Regions from separate parts of the Polaromonas sp. CG_9.11 genome, predicted to be linked through region 1. Evidence: riboswitches for the same ligand, from Rfam matches in the RefSeq annotation. Region 1 holds a riboswitch; the other holds the start of a gene.

What was found. A riboswitch is a leader RNA that binds a small molecule or an ion and turns the genes downstream of it on or off. The one in region 1 is predicted to bind glycine.
Region 2: another riboswitch for glycine. It lies ahead of IWX85_RS09780 (D-amino acid dehydrogenase); the one in region 1 lies ahead of gcvT (glycine cleavage system aminomethyltransferase GcvT).

What each region holds. Positions count from the first base shown of each region.
Region 1 covers NZ_JADOVE010000009.1:11,334-19,113, forward strand. Annotated here, with positions in the region: gene IWX85_RS09135 (TRAP transporter small permease) at 62-556, shown strand; gene IWX85_RS09140 (TRAP transporter large permease) at 553-1,830, shown strand; glycine riboswitch at 1,865-1,968, shown strand; glycine riboswitch at 1,992-2,093, shown strand; gene gcvT (glycine cleavage system aminomethyltransferase GcvT) at 2,140-3,294, shown strand; gene gcvH (glycine cleavage system protein GcvH) at 3,355-3,723, shown strand; gene gcvP (aminomethyl-transferring glycine dehydrogenase) at 3,756-6,725, shown strand; gene IWX85_RS09160 (FKBP-type peptidyl-prolyl cis-trans isomerase) at 6,816-7,217, shown strand; gene IWX85_RS09165 (alpha/beta fold hydrolase) at 7,230-7,780, opposite strand, start outside.
Region 2 covers NZ_JADOVE010000009.1:139,103-146,882, reverse strand. Annotated here, with positions in the region: partial or broken gene IWX85_RS09785 (transposase) at 1-341, opposite strand, end outside; gene IWX85_RS09780 (D-amino acid dehydrogenase) at 855-2,111, opposite strand; glycine riboswitch at 2,276-2,376, opposite strand; gene IWX85_RS09775 ([protein-PII] uridylyltransferase) at 2,514-5,192, opposite strand; gene map (type I methionyl aminopeptidase) at 5,250-6,083, opposite strand; gene IWX85_RS09765 (bifunctional DedA family/phosphatase PAP2 family protein) at 6,196-7,780, shown strand, end outside.

The DNA.
Region 1 (7,780 bases):
CTGGACACGCCCGCAGATATTGCGCTGACGGGCGTTTTCTATCAAATATCGGTGTCATTTCATGAAACAGGCCTTTTTAACCTTCGAACGCTGGACGACCGGATTTTCCATGCTGGTGGCGTGCCTGATGCTGGTCATTGCGTCATCGCTGGGCATGTTCCAGATCATCACCCGCTTTGTACTGGAACAACCCGCAGAATGGAGTGAAATCCTGATCCGGCTGAGTCTGATCTGGATGGTGTTCATGGGAATTCCGGCTGCTTTCCGCCAGGGGGCGATGGTCAGTGTTGATGTGCTGTATCGCTGGAGCCCACCCCGAATCAAGCGCGTACTCGACTGGGTGGTCTGCCTTGCGGCGCTCGCCCTGATCGGTGTCATCATCTGGTGGGGCTGGGACTATTCGCTGCGCGGCCGCGTTCAATCGATGTCCGGGCTGGAATCAATTTCTATGTTCTGGGGCTACGTGGCCATGCCGGTGGGCGGGCTTTTTTGCGTGATGGGCATCATTGGCAACCTGATCGATCCCCAACGCCAAGAACTGGAAACCGCCCAATGACCGCCGTCATGCTGACCACCATGGTGCTGTGCTTTGCATTGACCATTTCCGTCGCCGTTTCCATCGGCCTTGCGTCAGTGCTGGGCATCCAGGCGACCAATGCCAACATGCTGATTTCGGTCAAGGAAATGTTTTCTGCGATCAACAAGTTTCCACTGGCCGCCATACCCTTCTTCATCCTGGCTGGCAATCTGATGGAAACCGGCGGTATTTCACGCCGGCTGGTGGAGTTTGCTAAAAGCATCGTGGGCGGCGTGCAGGGAGGCCTGCCGATGACCTGCGTACTCACCTGCATGATTTTTGCTGCGGTTTCCGGCTCTTCGGTGGCGACTACCTTTGCCGTCGGCGCCATCTTGATTCCGGCTCTGGTCAAGCACGGTTACCCGACGACCTATGCCGCCGCACTGCAGGCAACCAGTGCCGAGCTGGGCGTCATCATCCCGCCGTCCATTCCCCTGATCCTGTATGGCGTAAGCGCCGAAGTCTCGATTGGCGAGCTCTTCATCGCCGGCATAGGGCCCGGCATCTTCATCAGCCTGGCCTTGATGGCGTTTGTCTATGTGTACTGCCGGATCAAGGGCTGGGGCAAGAACGATGGCGACGGGCGGCTAGGTTTCGCCAAGGCTACCTGGCAGGCCGGCTGGGCGTTGCTGATGCCGGTCATCATTCTGGGCGGCATTTATGGCGGTATTTTCACGCCAACCGAAGCAGCAGCCGTCGCGGTGTTCTATGCGCTTGTGGTGGGGATGGTGGTTTACCGCGAAATCAGTCTGGCCAGTTTGGCCGTGGTGCTGCGCAAGTCGGTGCTGTCCAGCGCCGTGATCATGTTCATCATTGCCAACGCCGGGCTGTTTGCCTTCCTGATCACACGTGCAGGTGTGCCCGACGCGATCGGCCGCTGGCTCGAAGTCGTGCTGCAGTCACCCGCGCTGTTTCTGCTCGGGGTAAATGTTACGCTGTTCTTCATCGGCATGTTCATTGAAACCAGCGCGGCAATCATTGTGCTGGCGCCGATCCTGGCGCCCGTGGCCATGCACTTCGGCATTGACCCGGTGCATTTCGGCATGGTCATGGTGGTCAACCTGGCGCTGGGCATGATTACCCCGCCCTTTGGCGTGAACCTGTTTGCAGCCTGCACGGTGGCCCGTGTTTCCCTAGACCGGATCATCCATCACCTGATCCCTTTCGTGCTGGTGATACTGGCTTGCCTGATGGTGATCACCTACGTGCCGCAGCTCTCGCTGGCCCTGCGCGACCTGTTGTACGCGAAATAGCAGTCAGAAAAAGCATGCCTTCGCTCAGCTACACTTGACAGCGTCAGGAGAGAGTTTTTCCAGAAAAAACCGCCGAAGGCGCATGTGCCACCCCCATTGGTGGACTGAACGCTCAGGCAAAAGGACTGGCAACCGCCCCTCGGTGCATTTGTTACCAAGGGGCGTTCCCTGCTGGAGAGAGGCCGCTTTCAAGGCGGTCCACCGAAGGAGCAACCCTGCATCGTCAGGCGAATCTCTCAGGTAAAGTGGACAGAAGGGGCAGCCCGTGGCGTTTGGCCATGGGGTCATGTTTGCCCTCTGGAGAACGTCATGTCCCACGAACCGTCTGCCGCCCCTGCCCCTTTGCTCAACACGCCGCTGCATGGTCTGCATGCAGAACTCGGCGCGCGCATGGTGCCATTTGCCGGTTATTCCATGCCGGTGCAATACCCGGCTGGCCTGATGGCCGAACACCAGCACACGCGCAGCGCCGCAGGCCTTTTCGACGTGTCGCACATGGGCCAGTTGCGGCTCGTTGGCCCGGATGCAGCCGCCGCTTTTGAAAGCCTGATGCCAGTCGATGTGATCGACCTGCCTGCGGGAAAACAACGCTACGGTCTGCTGCTCAATGACGAAGGCGGCATCATCGATGACCTGATGTTCTTCAACCGCGATGTGGCCAACGGCGGCGATATCTTCGTCATCGTCAACGGCGCCTGCAAGGCGGGCGACATCGCGTATATCCAGACCAAAATCGGCCAGCGCTGCGACGTCATTCCCATGCCCCAGATGGCGCTGCTGGCGCTGCAGGGACCGCAGGCGGTCACGGCCCTGCAGCGACTCGCGCCAGGCGTTGAAAAACTGCTTTTCATGACCGGCGGCCGCTTCACGGTTGCAGGCTGCGAGTGTTTCCTGACCCGCAGCGGCTATACCGGCGAAGACGGTTTCGAAATTTCAGTACACGCCGCGCAGGCCGACACGCTGGCACGTGCCCTGCTGGCCGAGCCTGAAGTCAAACCCGTCGGACTGGGCGCACGCAATTCGCTTCGGTTAGAGGCCGGCCTGTGCCTGTACGGCCATGACATCGACACCACGACCACGCCCATTGAAGCCAGCCTGAACTGGGCCATTCAAAAAGTCCGGCGCACCGGCGGCGCCCGGGCCGGAGGCTTTCCGGGCGCGGACAAAATCCTGGCGCAGCTGGCCGATCCGGCCAGTTTGAGCCGCAAGCGCGTGGCGCTGGTGGCCAAAGCGCGCGTTCCGGTCCGCGAACCCGCCGTGCTGGAAAACATGGACGGCCAGGTTGTCGGCCAAGTCACCAGCGGCCTGCTCAGCCCCACGCTGAACCAGCCGATTGCGCTGGCCTATGTGCACCCAGACTATGCGGTGGTCGGCACCGAACTGTTTGCCATGGTGCGTGGCAAACCCGTGCCCATGCACGTGTCGCCCACGCCCTTTGTTCCCACCCGCTACCACCGCGGCTGATTTATTTATCTATCTCTTTCGTTCACTTCCCTTTTTCATACAAACTCCCGGAGAAACCGCATGACCGTCAAGTACACCGAAGACCACGAATGGCTCAAGATTGAAGGCGACATGGCCACCGTCGGCATCACCGTGCATGCGCAGGATGCGCTGGGCGATGTGGTGTTTGTCGAACTGCCGGAAGTCGGCACGACATTTGCCCAGAAAGACACTGCCGGCGTAGTTGAGTCCGTCAAGGCGGCGGCCGATGTCTACATGCCGGTCAGCGGTGAAGTCACCGAAGTGAATGAAGCCCTGCGAGACGACCCGTCGCTGGCCAATTCGGACCCGCTGGGTGCCGGCTGGTTCTTCAAGGTCAAGCTGTCCGACCCGTCACAGCTCGACGCGCTGATGGACGAAACCAGCTACACCGCCTTTTCTGCCGCCTGAATTTTCATCAAAGACTGACACGGAATTCTGACATGCTGATGCCATCTGCCACGCCGCTGGGCGCGCTTGAAAACCCTTCCGAATTCATTGCCCGGCACATCGGCATTGACGAGGCGGATGAAGTCCACATGCTCAGCGTGGTCGGCTCCAGCTCGCGCCGGGCGTTGATCGACGGCATCGTGCCGCCCTCGATCGCCCGCAGCAGCGCCATGGCGATTCCGCCACCGGTTTCCGAAGCGGCCGCGCTCAAGCAACTCAAGGCGATGGCGGCCAAGAACAAGGTGTTCAAGAGCTTCATCGGCCAGGGCTATTACGGCACCTACACGCCGGGCGTGATCCTGCGCAATGTGCTGGAGAACCCCGCCTGGTACACCGCCTACACGCCTTACCAGGCCGAAATTTCGCAGGGTCGCATGGAAGCGCTGATCAACTTCCAGACCATGGTCTGCGACCTGACCGGCATGCCGATGGCGAATGCGTCGATGCTTGACGAAGCCACCGCCGCCGCCGAAGCCATGACGCTGGCCAAGCGCAGCGTCAAGAGTAAAAGCCATGTGTTCATCGTGGCCGGCGACTGCCACCCGCAAACCATTGAAGTCATCCAGACGCGCGCCAGGCCGCTGGGCATCGAGGTCAAGGTCAGCACCCTGTCGGCTACCCTGCCCCAGTTGATGGCAGAGGGCGACTACTTCGGTGTGCTGGCCCAGTACCCGGCCACCAGCGGCACCATTCACGACCTGCGGCCGCTGGCGGGAGTGGCGCACGCCAATGGCGCAGCCCTGTGCGTGGCCGCCGACCTGCTGGCGCTGACGCTGCTTCAGCCGCCCGGCGAATGGGATGCGGACATCGTGCTGGGCAGCACACAGCGCTTCGGCATGCCGATGGGCAATGGCGGTCCGCATGCCGCCTACCTGGCCTGCCGCGATGAATTCAAACGCTCGCTGCCAGGCCGCCTGGTGGGCGTCAGCGTCGATACGCACGGCCATCCGACCTACCGGCTGGCGCTGCAAACCCGTGAGCAGCACATCCGCCGTGAAAAGGCCACCTCCAATATCTGCACGGCGCAGGTACTGCCCGCCGTGATGGCCAGCATGTATGCGGTCTACCACGGCCCGCAGGGCTTGACGCGGATTGCCCGGCGCGTGGCCACCTACACGGCGATCTTTGTGCAGGGCTTGCGCCAGATGGGCTTCGAAATCACGAACAAGGGCGCCTTTGATTCGGTCACCGTCAAAACCGGAGATGCTACTAATTCTATAGCTGAACGCGCACGCCAGTCTTGCGCCAACCTTAGATTTCGCTTGAAAAATCATCTGGGGGTGTCGCTTGACGAGACCACCAGCCGCTCGGACATCGAACTGCTCTGGTCCTTTTTCGCCAAGCCCGGCCAGACGTTGCCGGTGGTGAGCAACTTCGAGCAAGGCATCGAGTTGCTGATTCCTGCGGAGCTGCGTCGCACCAGTGAATTTTTGACGCATCCGGTGTTCAACACCCACCATTCCGAAACCAGCATGCTGCGCTACATCCGCAAGCTCAGCGACAAGGACCTGGCGCTGGACCGCAGCATGATTCCGCTGGGCAGTTGCACCATGAAGCTCAACGCCACCAGCGAGATGATTCCCATCACCTGGCCGGAATTTGCCAACATCCACCCGTTTGCACCGCAGGACCAGCTACGGGGTTATGTCGAACTCGACCGGCAACTGCGCGACTGGCTGTGTGCGGCCACAGGCTACGCCGGCATCAGTCTGCAGCCCAATGCCGGCTCGCAGGGGGAATACGCGGGTTTGCTGGTGATCAAGGCCTACCTTGAAGCCAACGGCCAGGGCCAACGCAACATCTGCCTGATTCCCTCGTCAGCCCACGGCACCAACCCAGCCAGCGCCCAGATGGCCGGCATGACAGTGGTCGTCACCGCCTGCGACGCGCAAGGCAATGTCGACATGGCCGACCTGAAGGCCAAGTGCGAAAAGCACAGCGACAAGCTGGCCTGCGTGATGATCACCTATCCGAGCACCCACGGCGTGTTTGAGACGCATGTCAAGGAACTCTGCGAGCTGGTGCATGCACACGGCGGCCGGGTCTATGTCGATGGCGCCAACATGAATGCGCTGGTCGGCACCGCTGCGCCGGGCGAGTTTGGCGGCGACGTGAGCCACCTCAATTTGCACAAGACCTTCTGCATTCCGCACGGCGGCGGGGGACCCGGCGTCGGTCCGGTCTGTGTGGTGGCAGACCTGGTGCCCTACCTGCCCGGCCATGCCACGGCAGGCTTGCGCGGCGGGGGAGCCGGTTTCACCGCCGGGCCGCCCCAAGGTGAAACAGCCCCCCCGGGGGGCAGCGCATTGCACGCAGTGAAAAGCGTGGGGGCCATCTCAGCCGCACCCCTGGGCAATGCGGCGGTGTTGCCGATCAGCTGGATGTACTGCCGCATGATGGGCCCCGAGGGGCTGAAACAGGCGACCGAAGTGGCGATCCTGAGCGCCAACTACATCAGCGCACGGTTGAAAGACCATTACCCGACGCTGTATGCCAGTGAAAACGGCCATGTCGCGCACGAATGCATCCTGGACCTGCGCCCGCTGAAGGAAACCAGCGGCGTGACAGCCGAAGACGTGGCCAAACGGCTGATGGACTACGGCTTTCATGCGCCAACGCTCAGCTTCCCGGTGCCCGGAACGCTGATGGTCGAACCCACCGAAAGCGAAACCCTGGCCGAGCTGGACCGCTTCATTCACGCCATGATCGCCATCCGCGAAGAGATTCGTCAGGTAGAAAGCGGCCACTGGCCGCAGGACAACAACCCGCTCAAACATGCGCCGCACACGGCAGCCAGCCTGTTGGGCGCTGAGTGGGACCGGCCGTATTCACGCGAAACCGGCGCCTTCCCGCTGGTCAGCCTGAAAGCAGTGAAATACTGGCCGCCGGTCGGCCGGGTAGACAACGTCTATGGCGACCGCAATCTGTCATGCAGCTGCATCCCGGTGGCGGACTACGCTTGAGGCCAGCGATTGAAAGCTGACCGCATCCTGCGCAGTCATGCGGTCTGCATTGATTGACAATGCGCACTTCAACAATTCACACAGACATCCATGAAATCAATCCTCTCCCTGCTCGCCTTCGCCGCTTTTGCTACCGGCGCCTTGGCCGTGGCGCCGCCTGAAACCCTGCCCTCGGGCGTGAAGATCGTCCACACGGTCGATGGCACGGGCGCCCAGCCCAAGGCATCGGACACCGTCAAGGTCCACTACCGCGGCACGCTGGCCGATGGCAAGGAATTTGACAGCTCGATCAAGCGCGGCCAGCCTGCCTCGTTCCCGCTGAACCGCGTGGTGCCCTGCTGGACCGAAGGCATGCAAAAGATCAAGGTTGGCGGCAAGGCGACATTGACCTGCCCACCGGCCACGGCCTATGGGGATCGCGGTGCAGGCAATGCAGTGCCCCCGAATGCCACGCTGACGTTTGAAGTCGAATTGCTGGCGATCGAGAAATAAGCCGCTTGCTGCCTATGGGTTCACGTTGAGTAGGGCTACAAGCGCTTCGTCAAAAGCTTCTGCCCGCTCGAACTGGACCCAGTGCCCTGCCGCGTCAACCAGCGTCAAAGCCCTGAAACCGGGCGCCAGCCGCAACACCGGCGCCAAGCACTCCATCATTCCCCGGTACAGCGCGTCTTCACGGCCGTAAATGGCATGCACCGGGCATTTCAATTGCGCCAGTGACCGGGCGAGCACATTGGTACGCGACAGGCTGCGTCCTTTCATCCGGTCGCGCAGCACGTTCGCCACCTGCAGGCGCAAGGCCAGTTCGGTGATGGACTCCGGGTGAAGCAGCATCAGCGCGGCCAGGTTGCGGCGGTGCACTGCATTGCGCTGGGCGGGCTCCGCCAGGTGCCGCCAGGCATTGAGCCGGATCGCTTTTTCCGGCGCGATGCCCAAGCCCGGCGCACCGACCAGCACCAGGCGTGCCACACGCTCACAAAACTGCTCGGCGATAAAACCGGCGACCATGCCGCCAAAAGAAAATCCCACCAGATCGCAGGCCGCGTCGCCCAAAATGC
Region 2 (7,780 bases), 130 kb from region 1:
TGGTGCCACTGCGCCAGCTGATGCTCGAACACACCATGCTCGCGGCACCAGCCGGCCCGGGCCATGTCGTCCAGTGCGTAGCTCTGCTGCAGCGCCATCAAACGCTGTGCGGGCATCCAGGCAGACGCTGGGCCGTCCAGTGCAGCAGTTGCAGCGGGCACCGGGTGGGCTATCGTGCCGGTTTTCTTGCTTGCGCTTTGCAGCCACTTCCTGAGCGTGCCGGCGGACAGGTTGAGCTCGCCGGCAACGCTGATAACGGAACGCGTGCCGCGATGCCTGGCTTTGAGCAGTGCCTGCTCTTTGAATTCGGGAGAGTGATGTGAATGCGGTGTTCTGGTCATGAAATGAAGTTGCCGGGCAGTTAGCCATCAAAGAATTAGATGCGACAACAATTCTGACACCGGGGGACAGCGTGCCGGGTCAAGCGCAAGGCGGCCGCCACTTCGGGATAGCTCTTGCCATCCTTGAGGTGCGCCAGCGCGATCAGGCGTAGTCGCCGGCGCCCATCCTTTTCTTTGTGGATCAGACGCTCAAAATCATAGGGCTGAGCTGATCAATGATGTGCTGAGATAACATTTTTCTAACCTCCACCAAAAGCCAATACCGCTCAGACTCCGATTGCTGGCTTTGGTTCTTTATCTGTCGGGATTGTTATTACTTAGGCTTTAACAAACTACTGCTATTGATAAAAAATTCCTGTCTGGGATAGCACGATCTGGTGGTTTTGATGGCGGCGGGCGATTGTATTGAGCCGCTGCCATTCATGAAAACTAGTCAGCACCAGGCATGAGCTGACGCTTGGGCTTGGGCTTGGGCTTGGGCTTGGGCTTGGGCTTGGGCTTGGGCTTGGATTTTCAGGCCGGAACGGGTTTGCCATGCAGCAACCCCGCTGGCTTAAAGGCTTCACTCACCGCATCGCCCACGATCTCGGCGGTGATGGCAGACAACGTCCAGCCCAGGTGACCGTGTCCGGTATTGTAAAAAACGCAGGGTGAACGGCCACGGCCGACGCGCGGCAGCATGTTGGGCATCATGGGCCGCAGACCCGCCCAAGGTATAACGCTCTGGGTGTTGACGCCGGGAAAGCAGCGTTGCACCCAGTCCACCAGGGGCTTGATGCGATCGGCACGAATGTCGCGGTTGTAACCATTGAACTCTGCCGTACCGGCCACCCGGAAACGGTCCAGGCCAAGGCGGCTGGTGACCAGCTTGGTTTCATCGTCCAGCAGACTGACCACGGGCGCGGCTGCCTGGCTTTGCGCGTCTTTCAGGTTGACGGTGATGGAATAGCCCTTGACCGGGTAGATGTTCACGCGGTCACCGAGCGAGGTTGCCAGCGCGCGGCTGGCGGTGCCGGCGCAGACCACCACGCCGTCAAAGACCGCGCGGGTTTCCTGGGCGCCATGGCCCACCGTCACACAGGCCTGCTTGGCGTCTGCCGTCACGGCGCTTACATCCTGCTCGTAAAGGCAGATCACGCCCAGTCGCACCGCCGCCTCGGCCAGGCCCTTGGTGAAGAGGTGAATGTCGCCGGTCGAGTCGCTTTCGGTAAAATAGCCGCCGTAATACTTCCCCGCAAGCGTGGGCTCCAAGACGCGCATCTCTTGCGGGGTGACGGCGCGGCGCGGCAGACCGCCTTCGGCCAGCAGCCTGGAAACCTTGCCGGCGTGGTCAAAGCTGGCCTTGTCGCGGTAGATGTGAAGAATGCCTTCCTTCTTCAGGTCAAAGTCTATGCCCTCCTGCTCCGCCCAGCCCAGCAGGTGCTTGCGCGCCGCGATGGCCAGGCGCGTGGTCTCTATGGTGTTGCTTCGGTAGTGCGGAATGTTTGCGATGAACTCGGCAAACCACGATATTTTGTGCCAGCTTGGCTTGGGGCTTACCAGCAGCGGTGCATCGCTCTTGAGCATCCACTTCAGGCCCTTGAGGAGGGTTGACCAGTGGTTCCATACCTCTGCGTTGGATGCGGAAAGTTGGCCGCCATTTGCAAACGAGGTCTCCATGGCGGCATAACGGTGCTTTTCGAACAAGGTGACCGAAAAGCCGCGCTTGGCAAGTGCGTAGGCTGTGGTCACGCCGGTGATGCCACCACCAATGACTGCGATTTTTTTCATGAAAGACTCCAGCAACGTCAAGGGGATTAAGCCCGCGCGCAAGTGCACAGCGGACACCCCCTCTGTTCTGGACCTGAGAGATTCACGAACTTTCGCGCTGGCGAGAGCTGTTTGCTCCTTCGGTGCACCGCATGACGTAGCCTGCGGCAACTCTTCAGAGATCAATAGTGATGCCGGTCCTTTTGCCTGAGAGTTTCCGGGGTGGTTGCTCCTTCGGCGCCGGGTGCTGCGTTAGCTGCACCACAGACTCTTCCGGCATCAAGCAGGCTAAGCGCCGATTGATGCATGCCGCTCTCGACGAAGCAGCAATGGCGATAATTTATCAGCTATCAGGCCGGGTGAACGGATTTTTTTCAGACTTCGCAGTGTTCGGTGAAATGTGCCGAAAATATGCATGGGATCTCATTCACTCAAGGCCTTCAGCAACTCGGTTTCAATCGCGATCTGCGCTTTGTTGTGTTGAAGTTCCGGCCCGTCGATCAAAAAGGTGTCCTCGACCCGTTCGCCCAGCGTGGTCACCTTGGCCAGCTTGACGTTGATGTGGTGATTGGCCAGCACCCGTGCAATCAGGTAGAGCAGGCCGACCCGATCGCTGGCCGACACGCTGAGCAGCCAGCGCTGGGCTTTTTCATCCGGACGCAAGTCGACGCGCGGGGTCACGGGAAAGCTTTTGACGCGGCGCGACACCCGGCCTTTGCTGGGTGGTGGCAGCGGGCCTTTTTCTTCCAGGATGCGGCCCAGGTTCACCTCGACCATGGTGGCCAGTTCGCGGTAGTGCTCTTCCAGCGGCTCGCTGGTGACCTGAAAAGTGTCCAGGGCAAAGCCGTTGTTGGTGGTGTGCACCTTGGCGTCCAGAATGCTAAAACCAGCCTTGTCAAAGAAGCCGCAGATGCGCACGAACAGGTCCGGCGCATCGGGCGTGTAGACCAGCACCTGCATGCCTTCGCCGGTTGCAGACTGGCGCACACGGACTGTCACCACCGCCTTGCCAATGTGGCGCGACAGGTGCCGGGCATGCCAGGCAATGTCGGCGGCTTCGTGGCGCATGAAATAGCTCACGTCGAGCGTGTCCCAGAGCGCCTTGTAGGCCTGGAATGGCTCGGCATGCAGGGCCAGCAGCGTTAGCGCGCCGCGCTTGCGGGCCTCGATCTCGGCAGCTGCATCGGGCGCGCGGCCGCCCAGCACGCGCAATGTGTAGCGGTAGAGGTCTTCGAGCAGCTTGCCTTTCCAGGCATTCCAGACCTTCGGGCTGGTGCCGCGAATGTCGGCGACGGTGAGCAGGTACAGGGCAGTCAGGTTGCGTTCGTTGCCGACCCGCCGGGCGAACGTGGCAATCACTTGCGGGTTGCTCAGGTCTTCCTTCTGGGCGGTACGGCTCATGCTCAGGTGTTCGCCCACCAGGAACTCGATCATCCGGGAGTCTTCGGCGCCAATGCCGTGCTGGCGGCAGAAAATGCGCACTTCCTTCTGGCCCAGTTCGGAATGGTCGCCGCCGCGTCCCTTGGCAATGTCGTGAAACAGCGCGGCGATGTACAGAATCCATGGCTTGTCCCAGCCTGCGGCCAGTTGCGAACACATCGGGTATTCATGCGAATGCTCGGCCATGAAAAAACGCCGCATGTTGCGCAGCACCATCAGGATGTGCTGGTCGACGGTGTAGACGTGGAACAGGTCGTGCTGCATTTGCCCGACGATGTTGCGAAACACCCAGAGGTAGCGGCCCAGCACCGAGGTCTGGTTCATCAACCGCATGGCATGGGTGATGCCTTCGGGCTGCTGCAGGATGCGCAGGAAGGTCGCCCGGTTGGCCGGATCGGTGCGAAACTTCGCGTTCATCATGCCCCGGGCGTTGTAGAGTGCGCGCAAGGTGCGTGCCGACAAGCCGCGGATGCCAACATGAGTTTCGAACAGCAGGAAGGTTTCCAGGATGGCGTGGGGCTCGCGCAGGTAGAGGTCGTCGCTGACCACTTCAAGCATGCCGGCTTTGTCAAAGAAGCGCGCATTGAGCGGGCGCAGCGGATAGTTGCACGGGCTGAGCTGCTCTTCGATGTTGAGCAGCAGGATCTGGTTCAACTGGGTGACCGCCTTGGCCGTCCAGTAATAGCGGCGCATCAGCGCTTCGCTGGGACGCGCCGGCGGGCGCCTGGCCGCCCGTCCGCCCCGGGGCGACACGGCCCTGTCCAGGGGCAGGACCACCTGCACCGTGTCCAGTGCCGGCGGGCGTTCGCTTCGGTTGCCCGGCTGGGCGCAATAGCCGAAGGATTCGGCCACCGCCGTCTGCAGATCAAACACCAGACGGTCCTCGCGACGGCGGGCAATGATGTGCAGGCGCGCGCGTATCAGGCTCAGCAAGGCCTCGTTGGCCTTGATCTGACGAACCTCGAACGTGGTGATCAGTCCGTTGGTGGCCAGCTCGTCCCAGGATTTTCCCAAGCCGGCGGCGCGAGCCACCCACAGCACCACCTGCAGGTCACGCAGTCCACCGGGCGATTCCTTGCAATTGGGCTCCAGCGCGTAAGGTGTGTTGTCAAACTTGTTGTGGCGCTGGCGCATTTCGAGCGTCTTGGCGATAAAAAACGCCTTGGGATCAAGAATTGCGTCAAGCTGCGCCTGCAGGAGCTGGTAGACCTCGGCCGAGCCGGTCACCAGACGCATTTCGAGCAGCGAGGTCTGGACGGTGACGTCCTTGGCTGCTTCCTCGACGCAGTGGGCCGCTGTACGCACGCTGGAGCCAATCTGCAGCCCGCAATCCCAGCAACTGCTGATGAAGCTTTCTACCTTGGCCTTGAGGGCCGGATTGTCTTCGACATCGAGCGCGGCGTCGGGCAGCAGCAGCAGCACATCGACATCGGAATGCGGAAACAATTCGCCCCGGCCAAAACCGCCCACCGCGATCAGGCAGGCATCCGGCGGAAATTCGGCCAGTTGCCACAGCCGCCGCAAGGTGGCGTCGGTCAGCCGGCCCAGCTTTTGCAGCAGGCCATGGATGCCCCGGGTCGAGGCACCGCTGCCTGCCAGCGCGGCCATCACGCCCGCCTTGCCGGCGCTGTATTGTTCGCGAAAGGAAGTCAATTCAGTCATGAAGGCAAGGCCTGACCGTGAAAGGATCGAAAAAGCCGGTCCCGCAAGGGCCCGGAATCAGGCAGGGGTTTTTTCGCGCGACGGCTGCGGCACAAAATCCGGAATCGGCGGGCTGCCGGCCGACAGTGTCAGCACTTCGTAGCCGGTTTCGGTGACCAGCACCATGTGTTCCCACTGCGCCGACAGCGAATGGTCGCGTGTCACGATGCTCCAGCCGTCTTTTTCCGGGCCGTCCTTGATGTCGCGCTTGCCGATGTTGATCATCGGCTCAATGGTGAACACCATGCCGGGCTTGAGTTCGTCGAGCGTGCCCGGACGGCCGTAATGCAGCACCTGCGGGTCCTCATGGAACCTGATGCCGATGCCGTGGCCGCAGAACTCGCGCACGATCGAATAGCCCTGCTTTTCGGCAAACGTCTGGATGGCGTGGCCGATGTCGCCCAGGTGCGCGCCCGGCCGCACGCACAGGATGCCTTTCCACATGGCTTCGTAGGTGACCTGGCACAGCCGTTTGGCGGCAATCGAGCAGTCGCCGATCAGGAACATGCGGCTGCTGTCGCCGTGCCAGCCGTCCTTGATGCCGGTGACGTCCACGTTGACGATGTCACCTTTCTTCAGCGGCTTGTCATTGGGAACGCCATGGCACACCTGGTGATTGACCGAGGTGCACAGCGACTTGGGGTAGGGCGGATAGCTGGGCGGGCCGTAGCCGAGCGTGGCCGGGATGGTTCCCTGCACGTCGACCATGTAGTCGTGCGCCAACTGGTTGATTTCGTTGGTCGTCACACCGGGCTTGATGAACGGGGTCAGGTAGTCCAGCAACTCGCCAGCGAGCCTGCCCGCCACACGCACGCCTTCGATACCGGCTGCATCTTTGTAAGTAATACTCATCTGCGAATTATCCCACCGGACTTTCTCTGCCAGCATGCAAGGGGTTTTGAAGATGCATGTGCTGAACCTCTGCAAATTATTTTGCCCTTGATTCGTACCTGGAAAGCCTGCGATGCATCTGCTCCTGACCCATATTGCCACTCATCCGCATCTGGCATTGTTGGTGGTGTTTGGCGTGGCGCTGACCGAGTCGCTGGCACTCATTGGCACCTTGGTGCCTGCAGGTGTGGTCATGTTCAGCGCCGGGGCCTTGATTGGCGCAGGTTCGCTGGATATGTGGACGACGCTGGCCGTGGCCGCGCTGGGCGCGGTGTCCGGTGACGCGCTGAGCTACGAGCTGGGCCGCTTGGGTAACGACCGGCTGCGCGGCTGGCCACCCTTTGCACGGTATGCGCCCTTGATGGCGCGGGGTGAGCAGTTCATGGCGCAGCATGGCGGAACCAGCATTTTGCTGGCGCGTTTTTTTGCGCCCGTGCGGGCTGTTGTTCCTCTGGTGGCAGGCACGACACAGATGGCGCGCGCGAAGTTTTATGTGATCAATGCGGCGTCCGCGCTGGCATGGGCGCCGGCGCATATTTTGCCCGGTGTCTTGTTTGGGACGTCGCTGCGGATGGCCGAAGCCGTGAGCGCTCGGCTGGCGGTGATCCTGCTGGTGCTCGGGGTGCTGCTGTGGCTGGCGGCCAAAGTGGCGCGTATCGCCATGCGTCATGGTGTGCCGCTTCTGGCTGTCGGGCGCGACCGCGCCCTGCAATGGGCGTCCCGGCGGCCGGGCGCGCTCTCCAGGCTGGCGCTGTTCCTGTTTGATCCGCGCAAACCCGAGTCACCGCTTCTGATCGCCCTGGGGCTGCTGCTGCTGGGCGGGGGCTGGACATTTTTTGGCATCTTGCAGGACGTTGCAGCCCGTGATCCGCTGGTTCTGGCGGATGTGGCGATCTTCAACTTCCTGCAAGACCTGCGCATTGCAGAGATGGACCGCATCATGGTGGTCATCACCGGTCTGGGCGGCGCATGGGTGGCGCTACCGCTGGTGGTGGCGGTGTGGGCGTGGCTGGCGTGGGCGCGCTGCTGGCGCACGGCCCGCTACTGGCTGGCGGTGGCCGGATTTTCCGAGGTGCTGGTGCAACTGCTGAAATACACACTGGCCAGAACGCGTCCCATCAGCCTGTACAGCGGGGTAGCGGATTTTTCCTTTCCCAGCGGCCATGCCACATCGAGCATTGTTATTTACGGTTTTCTGGCTTTTTTGCTCTCGCGCAAGCAGCGGTCCGCCGTTCAAGGCGCGATAGCGGCTGTGGCGGCGGTGTACATCGCGCTGATTGGGTTTTCTCGGCTGTATCTGGGCGCGCACTGGTTTTCCGATGTGATGGCGGGGCTGAGTCTGGGACTCGCCTGGGTGGCACTGGCGGCCATGGCCTATTCGCGACGCCCAAGCCCTGAGAATTTGCATCCGCTTGGCCTGGGCGTGACAGCGCTGCTGGCGGTGATGATTTCCGGGCCGTGGTACATGGTGAATTACGTCTCAAGCGATCTGGCGCGCTACGCCCGACAGACGCCTGCGAAGACCTTCAGTCCGGCCCAGTGGTTAGACGCCGGATGGCGCGAGCTGCCCCGGCAGCGCATGGAAATCGGCGGCGACACGGAAGAACCGCTGCCATTGCAATGGGCTGACAGCGCTTCAAGCCTGCCTGGCCACTTGG